2 regions of the Vreelandella sp. GE22 genome follow, and region 2 is predicted to be linked to the other one. Evidence: predicted binding sites of a transcription regulator. Region 2 holds the regulator's gene; the other holds the start of a gene.
What was found. Region 2 encodes FNR, which switches genes on or off when oxygen is low (the NO sensors DNR and NnrR bind a similar motif). Its sites were predicted from a motif close to TTGATNTANATCAA; they were not measured.
Positions count from the first base shown of each region.

Region 1: ACWHRL_RS06130 (OmpW/AlkL family protein) is a predicted target of FNR. The motif match lies at 1,724-1,737, and genes of this name have one in related genera.

Region 1 covers NZ_OZ309110.1:1,296,431-1,299,613, forward strand. The annotation lists gene ACWHRL_RS06120 (DUF3549 family protein) at 1-304, opposite strand, end outside; gene ACWHRL_RS06125 (YqcC family protein) at 572-904, shown strand; gene ACWHRL_RS06130 (OmpW/AlkL family protein) at 992-1,630, opposite strand; gene putP (sodium/proline symporter PutP) at 1,801-3,183, opposite strand, start outside.
Region 2 covers NZ_OZ309110.1:652,320-655,502, reverse strand. The annotation lists gene ACWHRL_RS03160 (sulfite exporter TauE/SafE family protein) at 1-7, shown strand, start outside; gene hemN (oxygen-independent coproporphyrinogen III oxidase) at 115-1,524, shown strand; gene fnr (fumarate/nitrate reduction transcriptional regulator Fnr) at 1,559-2,299, shown strand; gene ttcA (tRNA 2-thiocytidine(32) synthetase TtcA) at 2,307-3,183, opposite strand, start outside.

The sequences.
Region 1 (3,183 bases), 640 kb from region 2:
CGTTACGCCCCAGCGTTTCCACCAACCGGTTCAAAAAGCCATCGCGAGAGGCGGGAGAGAGCAAGCCTTGCTCGTCGAGCGGTAGCGCCAAAAACCAGATCGCGGGCTCGACCATATCGCCAATGCGAAACACGACGCCAATGCGCGCCTGGCCTTGCCAGGGCTCCGGCCAGGGCGTTTCGCCGCGTTCGAAGCTCGCCAATGTTTGCCTGGCGCAGGGCGCTACGCGTCGGCCCATATGGTAAAACGATACGTCGGCACCGCTTCGCTCAAAGAACTCGTCGAGAGTATGGAGTGCTTGCATTAATTCCTTCCCTTGTGCAGGCCTGCACTCTACCTCGACCGGCGCGCAGTGTCAGCCCGAGTTTACCGGTTAAAAATTAAGCAACATTGTCAGAGGCCCATGGGGGGTGGCTCTGCGTCACCTTTCCATAGTTTATCCACAGTCTCTTGCAGGTTTTCTGTGAATCTGTGAGTAACTCGATTGGTGCGGCGCAGGCGCTCGGGTCATGGCAAGTTGTTCCCATAAAAGGGATAATGCGTTATCCATGCACCGACTCCCCAGGAGCTTATGAGCGTTCATCAATCGCTACACCAGGCGCTGCGTGAGCTCGAAGCCGCGATGAAAGCGGCCGAGCTTTGGCGTATGCCCACCCCCGATGCGAAGGCCTTTGAAAGCCAACAGCCTTTTTGCGTCGATACCATGTCGCTGGCCCAGTGGCTGCGCTTCGTGTTTATTCCAAAGCTCGATACGATGATCGATGCCAAGGCGTCGATGCCTGCCAAGTGCGAGGTTGCCCCGGCGGTCGCCGCTTATTTGCAGCAGGAAAAAACCCGCGCCAGCGACCAGTTGTTGGTGGTTCGAGCCGTCGAGCGTGTGGATAAACTGGTCACCGAGGGCTGACTTCGAAGGTTCGGCACGTAAAAGGCCCGGGCTCGCAAAAGCACCGGGCCTTTTTATGCATACATGTTATATGCACCAAGCGGCAGTTTAGAAACGGTAGCCAATACCGGCCATGACCACCACCGGGTCGATCTCGACGCTGCCCGCGGAACTGCCCGCCACGGTTGCGTCGCTGTCGATATCCAGGTACCAGACCGCGGCGTTCAGCGACCAGTGATCGTCGACCAGCAGGTCGATGCCTGCCTGACCCGCTGCGCCCCAGGTGTTGTCCAGGTCCAGGCTAACGCCGTCGATATCGACCTGCTCGCTGGAGAAGCGGGTGTAGTTGACGCCGGCGCCTACGTAGGGCTGAACCGGTGACTCCGTGCCACCCAGCGGGTAGTACTGAAGCGTCAGCGTCGGTGGCAGGTGCTTGGTCGAGGCGATGTTGTCGCCGTTCAAGCGGATATCATGCTTGAAAGGCAGCGCGGCGAGTAGCTCCACGCCAAACTTGTCGTGAAAGCGATACCCCAGGGTGAAGGCGAAGTCTGACTTGTCTTCGACATCGACCTTGAGATCGCCAAGCGCGGTGTCCAGCGTGCCGTTGCCGCTTTTGGGCGATACTTTGGCGATACCGGCGCGGGTGAAGAAGTCACCCTCGCCATAAGCGAAAGCCTGACCGCTGGCGGCGAAAGTGGCCGCCGCGAGGCCAGCGGTGACGAGAGTAGTAAAAGTGAGACGACCCATGGCGCTGCTCCTTGTGGATAACGTGACGCTCGGCTTTGAGAAAGTAACCTTGAAACCGTTAGCAGAGCGTATCGCGTTGGCGCGGGCGGGTTTTTGACTCAGCGCAAGAGTATTGAAAACGCGCATAAAAAAGGCCACCCGAAGGTGGCCTTGGAGCTATCAGTCAACGTTTAACGGTCGATGTGACGGTATTCACCGGCATCCGCGGTCATGCTGCTCACCACCATGATGGCGATGAACGAGGCAATGAAGCCGGGAATGATCTCGTAAATGCCGGGGCCACCCAAAAATTCGCCGTTAAAGCCCAGGCTGATCCAGAGCATGACGGTGAGCGCCCCGACCACCATGCCGGCAATGGCACCGGCGCCGTTGGTGCGCGACCACATCAGCGAAAGCAAAATCACCGGGCCGAACGCCGCACCGAAACCGGCCCAGGCGTTACTGACGAGCCCCAACACCTGGGATTCCGGATTGGAGGCGATGATGGCGGCCACGGTTCCTACCAGCGCCACGCTTATACGGCCAACGGTGACGGTCTCTTTCTCGCTTGCTTGTTTGCGCAAAAACAGCCGGTAGAAGTCCTCGGTCAGCGATGACGAGGCGACCAGCAGCTGGCTGGAAATGGTACTCATCACCGCCGCCAATAGCGCGGCATACAAAAAGCCGGTAATCAGCGGGTGGAACAAAAGCTCCGAGAGGATGATGAAGATCGTCTCGGGGTTTTCGACGTCCAGGCCATTACGGATCGCAAAGGCGCGGCCGAAAATACCCAATGAAACGGCACCGATCATGGAGACCAGCATCCAGCTCATGCCGATATTGCGCGCGATGGGCACGTCCTTGAGGCTGCGAATCGCCATGAAGCGTACGATGATGTGCGGCTGACCGAAGTAGCCAAGCCCCCAGGTCACCGCCGAAAGCCAACCAATGAAGGTCAGCCCGTCGGTCCAGGAGAGCAAAGTGGGGTCCACCTCGTTCAGCGTTTGCGAGGCCTGGCTGAAGCCGCCGCCGCCTTCGCCGAAAAGTACCACCGCCGGCATGATGATCAGTGCCAGCATCATGATGCAGCCCTGAACGAAGTCGGTCAGGCTGACCGCCAAAAAGCCGCCGACCACGGTATAGACCAGCACCACGCCGAGGGTGATGATGATGCCGGTGCCGTAGTCGCTGAACCCGCCAAGATCGATGACCCCGGCGAAAGCGCTTTCGAAAAGCCGCCCACCCGCGACCAGGCCGGACGCCGTGTACACCGCAAAGAAGATCACGATGACGATGGCCGACACGGTTCTTAGCGACAGTGCGCGGGTGGGAAAGCGGTTGGCCAGAAAGGCCGGAATGGTAATGGCGTTGCCGTAATGCACCGTCTGCTCACGCAGGCGCGGGGCAACCAGCAGCCAGTTGAAAAAGGCCCCCACTAGAAGGCCGATACCGATCCAGGCCGACGCCAGCCCGGACACGAACATGGCCCCGGGCAGGCCCAACAGCAGCCAGCCGCTCATGTCCGAGGCGCCGGCGGAAAGGGCGGCCACCTTGGGGCTCAAGGTTCGCCCGCC
Region 2 (3,183 bases):
GCATTAAGCGGCGGGCTTTCTTGACTCAGCTCAACGTAGGCCTTGGCGGCAGACGTTAATCTGTACGTCGCCACCTACCCGTCCGGCCGCTCATTCACCTACCCGGGAGCTTTTATGTCGACCTGCGCCCACGTTGCCCCCTCGTCACCCGCTCCCGCCTGGGATGAAGCGCTCGTGCGCCGCTACGATAAAAGCGGGCCGCGCTACACCTCCTACCCCACGGCGCTCGCTTTTCACGAAGCGTTTGGCCCGGAGGATCTTACCGACGCTTTAGCGCGAAGCAACGATAGCCAAAGGGCGCTGTCGCTTTATGTACATATTCCGTTTTGCGAGAAGATCTGCTTTTACTGCGCCTGCAACAAGATCGCGACCAAGAATCGCCAGTTGGCCGAGCCCTACCTTTCCCGCCTCGACCGGGAAATGGTGCTGGCCGCGCGCCACGTGGATACCGCGCGCCCGGTGCAGCAGCTTCACTGGGGCGGTGGCACGCCTACCTTTTTGACGCTCTCGCAGATGGGCGACCTGATCGACCGGATGGATGCCCGCTTCGGGCTCTCGAGTGACCCGGCGCGGGATTACGCCATCGAAATCGACCCGCGCGAGGCGGACGTCCTCACCCTGCGCCATCTTCAATCGCTTGGGTTCAATCGGCTGAGTCTGGGCGTGCAGGATCTGGACATCGAGGTCCAGAAAGCGATTAACCGCGTCCAGCCCCGCAGGCTCACCGAAACCCTGATGGACGAGGCGCACCGATTGGGCTTTAGCTCGCTCAACGTGGACCTGATCTATGGGCTTCCGCGCCAAACCGAGCAACGCTTCGCCGATACGCTTGCTCAGATCATCGAGCTCAACCCGGCCAGGTTATCGCTTTTCAATTACGCTCACCTGCCCACGCGCTTTGCGCCCCAGCGGCGTATTCTCGAAGCCGACTTGCCCGGCGCCGATGAAAAGCTCGCCATTTTGCGCATGAGTATCGAAATGTTAGGCCAAGCGGGCTATGTGCATATCGGCATGGACCACTTCGCCCGCGCCGATGATAGCCTGACGCTCGCCCAGCAAAACGGCACGCTCCAGCGTAACTTCCAGGGGTACTCAAGCCACGCGCAGTGCGATTTGATCGGTTTGGGGGTGTCGGCGATTTCCCGGGTCGACGACGTCTACGCGCAGAACCCGGTCACCCTGGATGACTACGCAAAGGCGCTGGATCAGGGTAAACTGGCCACCTGTAAAGGCGTGCGCCTGACCCCGGACGACCTCATTCGCCGCGAGGTGATCGAGCGGCTAATGTGCGATATGCACCTGGACCTGGCGGCCATTGGCACCCGTTTCGGGATCGATGCCGAAACGTACTTCGCCCAAGCGCTGGATAACCTGCGCCAGGCCGAACGTGACGGGCTGGTGACGCGCCAGGACCTGGTATTGAACGTTACGCCGATCGGTCGGCTACTGATCCGCCACTTGGCCATGGCCTTCGATACTTACTTGACAGAGCAGTTCGCCGCACGTTATTCAAGAATCTTATAAGATGCTAAGTACCCGGCCATACGAGGAGAAGGTGATGTCCATCACTGCCAGCCAACGCCGCTCGATGCTACAGGCGCCGCGCTGCCAAACCTGCAGCTTGAGTTCGCTCTGTTTACCGCTAGCGCTGCAGCTCGAGGACGTCAGCCAGTTCGACGCCATCATCCGCCGCCGCGCGCCGCTCAAAAAGGGCGAGGCGCTGTTTCATCAAGGCGAGCGCTTCTCCAGCGTCTACGCGGTCCGTTCGGGAAGTCTCAAGCAGGTAACCAGCGAAGGCAATGGCGACGACCAGCTCACTAACTTCTATTTACCAAGCGAGCTGGTCGGCCTCGACGGTATCGATGAGGAATTGTACCCGGGCAGCGCCATTGCGCTCGAAACCACCACGGTATGTGAGATTCCGTTCCAGCACCTGGACAAGCTCTCCGAAGAGCTGCCCGAGCTGCGCGGCCAACTCTATCGCAGCATGAGCAAAGAGCTTCGCGACGACCGCCGGATGATGCGCCTTTTATCGCGCAAGACCGCCGACCAGCGCCTGGCGACGTTTCTCACCACGCTCTCTGATCGTTTCCGCCGCCGCGGCTACTCGCCCTATAGCTTCCGCCTCTCCATGGCGCGGGCCGATATCGGCAACTACCTGGGGTTGGCCGTCGAGACGGTCAGCCGGATTTTAAGCCGGCTTCAGCAGCAGCAGGTGGTCGCCGTTTCCGGACGCGAGGTGAACATTCTCGATATGGCGCGCTTGACCACCCTGGCCGACGAAGAAGTGTCCGCCTAACCCGCCTTTAGCCCACATTGAGCGCCTGAATACGCCCGGCCTTCATTTCCGCCTGTTTGGCTTCCAGGCCCTGGAAGTCGAACAGCGCCTGGTCGGCCAACTGCGAAGGGGCGACGTTGGTCACCGCTTTGAACATGCTTTCGAGCCGGCCCGGGTACTTTTTATCCCACTCGGCAAGCATCGCCTTGACGTTCTGACGCTGCATGTTGGGCTGCGAGCCGCACAGGTTGCAGGGAATAATGGGAAATTCCATTAGCCGCGAGAACTCGGCGATATCCGCCTCCTTGCAGTAGGCCAGCGGGCGAATCACGATATTCCTGCCATCATCGGACAAAAGCTTGGGCGGCATGGCCTTGAGCGTGCCGCCGAAGAACATGTTCAAGAAAAGGGTTTCGAGAATATCTTCCCGGTGGTGACCAAGCGCCACCTTGTTGGCGCCGATCTCTTCGGCAAACCCGTAGAGCGAGCCACGGCGTAGCCGCGAGCAAAGCGCGCAGGTCGTCTTGCCCTCCGGGGTTTTCTCCTTCACCACCGAGTAGGTATCACGCTCGAGAATATGGTACTCGACGTCCAGCTTGTCGAGGTAGCGCGGCAGCACGTGCTCGGGGAAGCCGGGCTGTTTCTGGTCGAGATTCACCGCCACCAGCGAAAAATTGACCGGGGCGTTGCGCTGCAGATTGCGCAGGATCTCGAGCATGGTATAGCTGTCCTTGCCCCCGGAGAGGCACACCATCACCCGGTCGCCCTCTTCGATCATCTGATAATCGAGAATGGCGTTGCCGACCTCGCGGCGAAGTCTTTTCTGCAACTTATTGAATTCGCGCTTTTGTTTCACATCGCTTGGCTCGATTGAGCTTGCCGGAGCCGGGGCCTCGGCCACGACG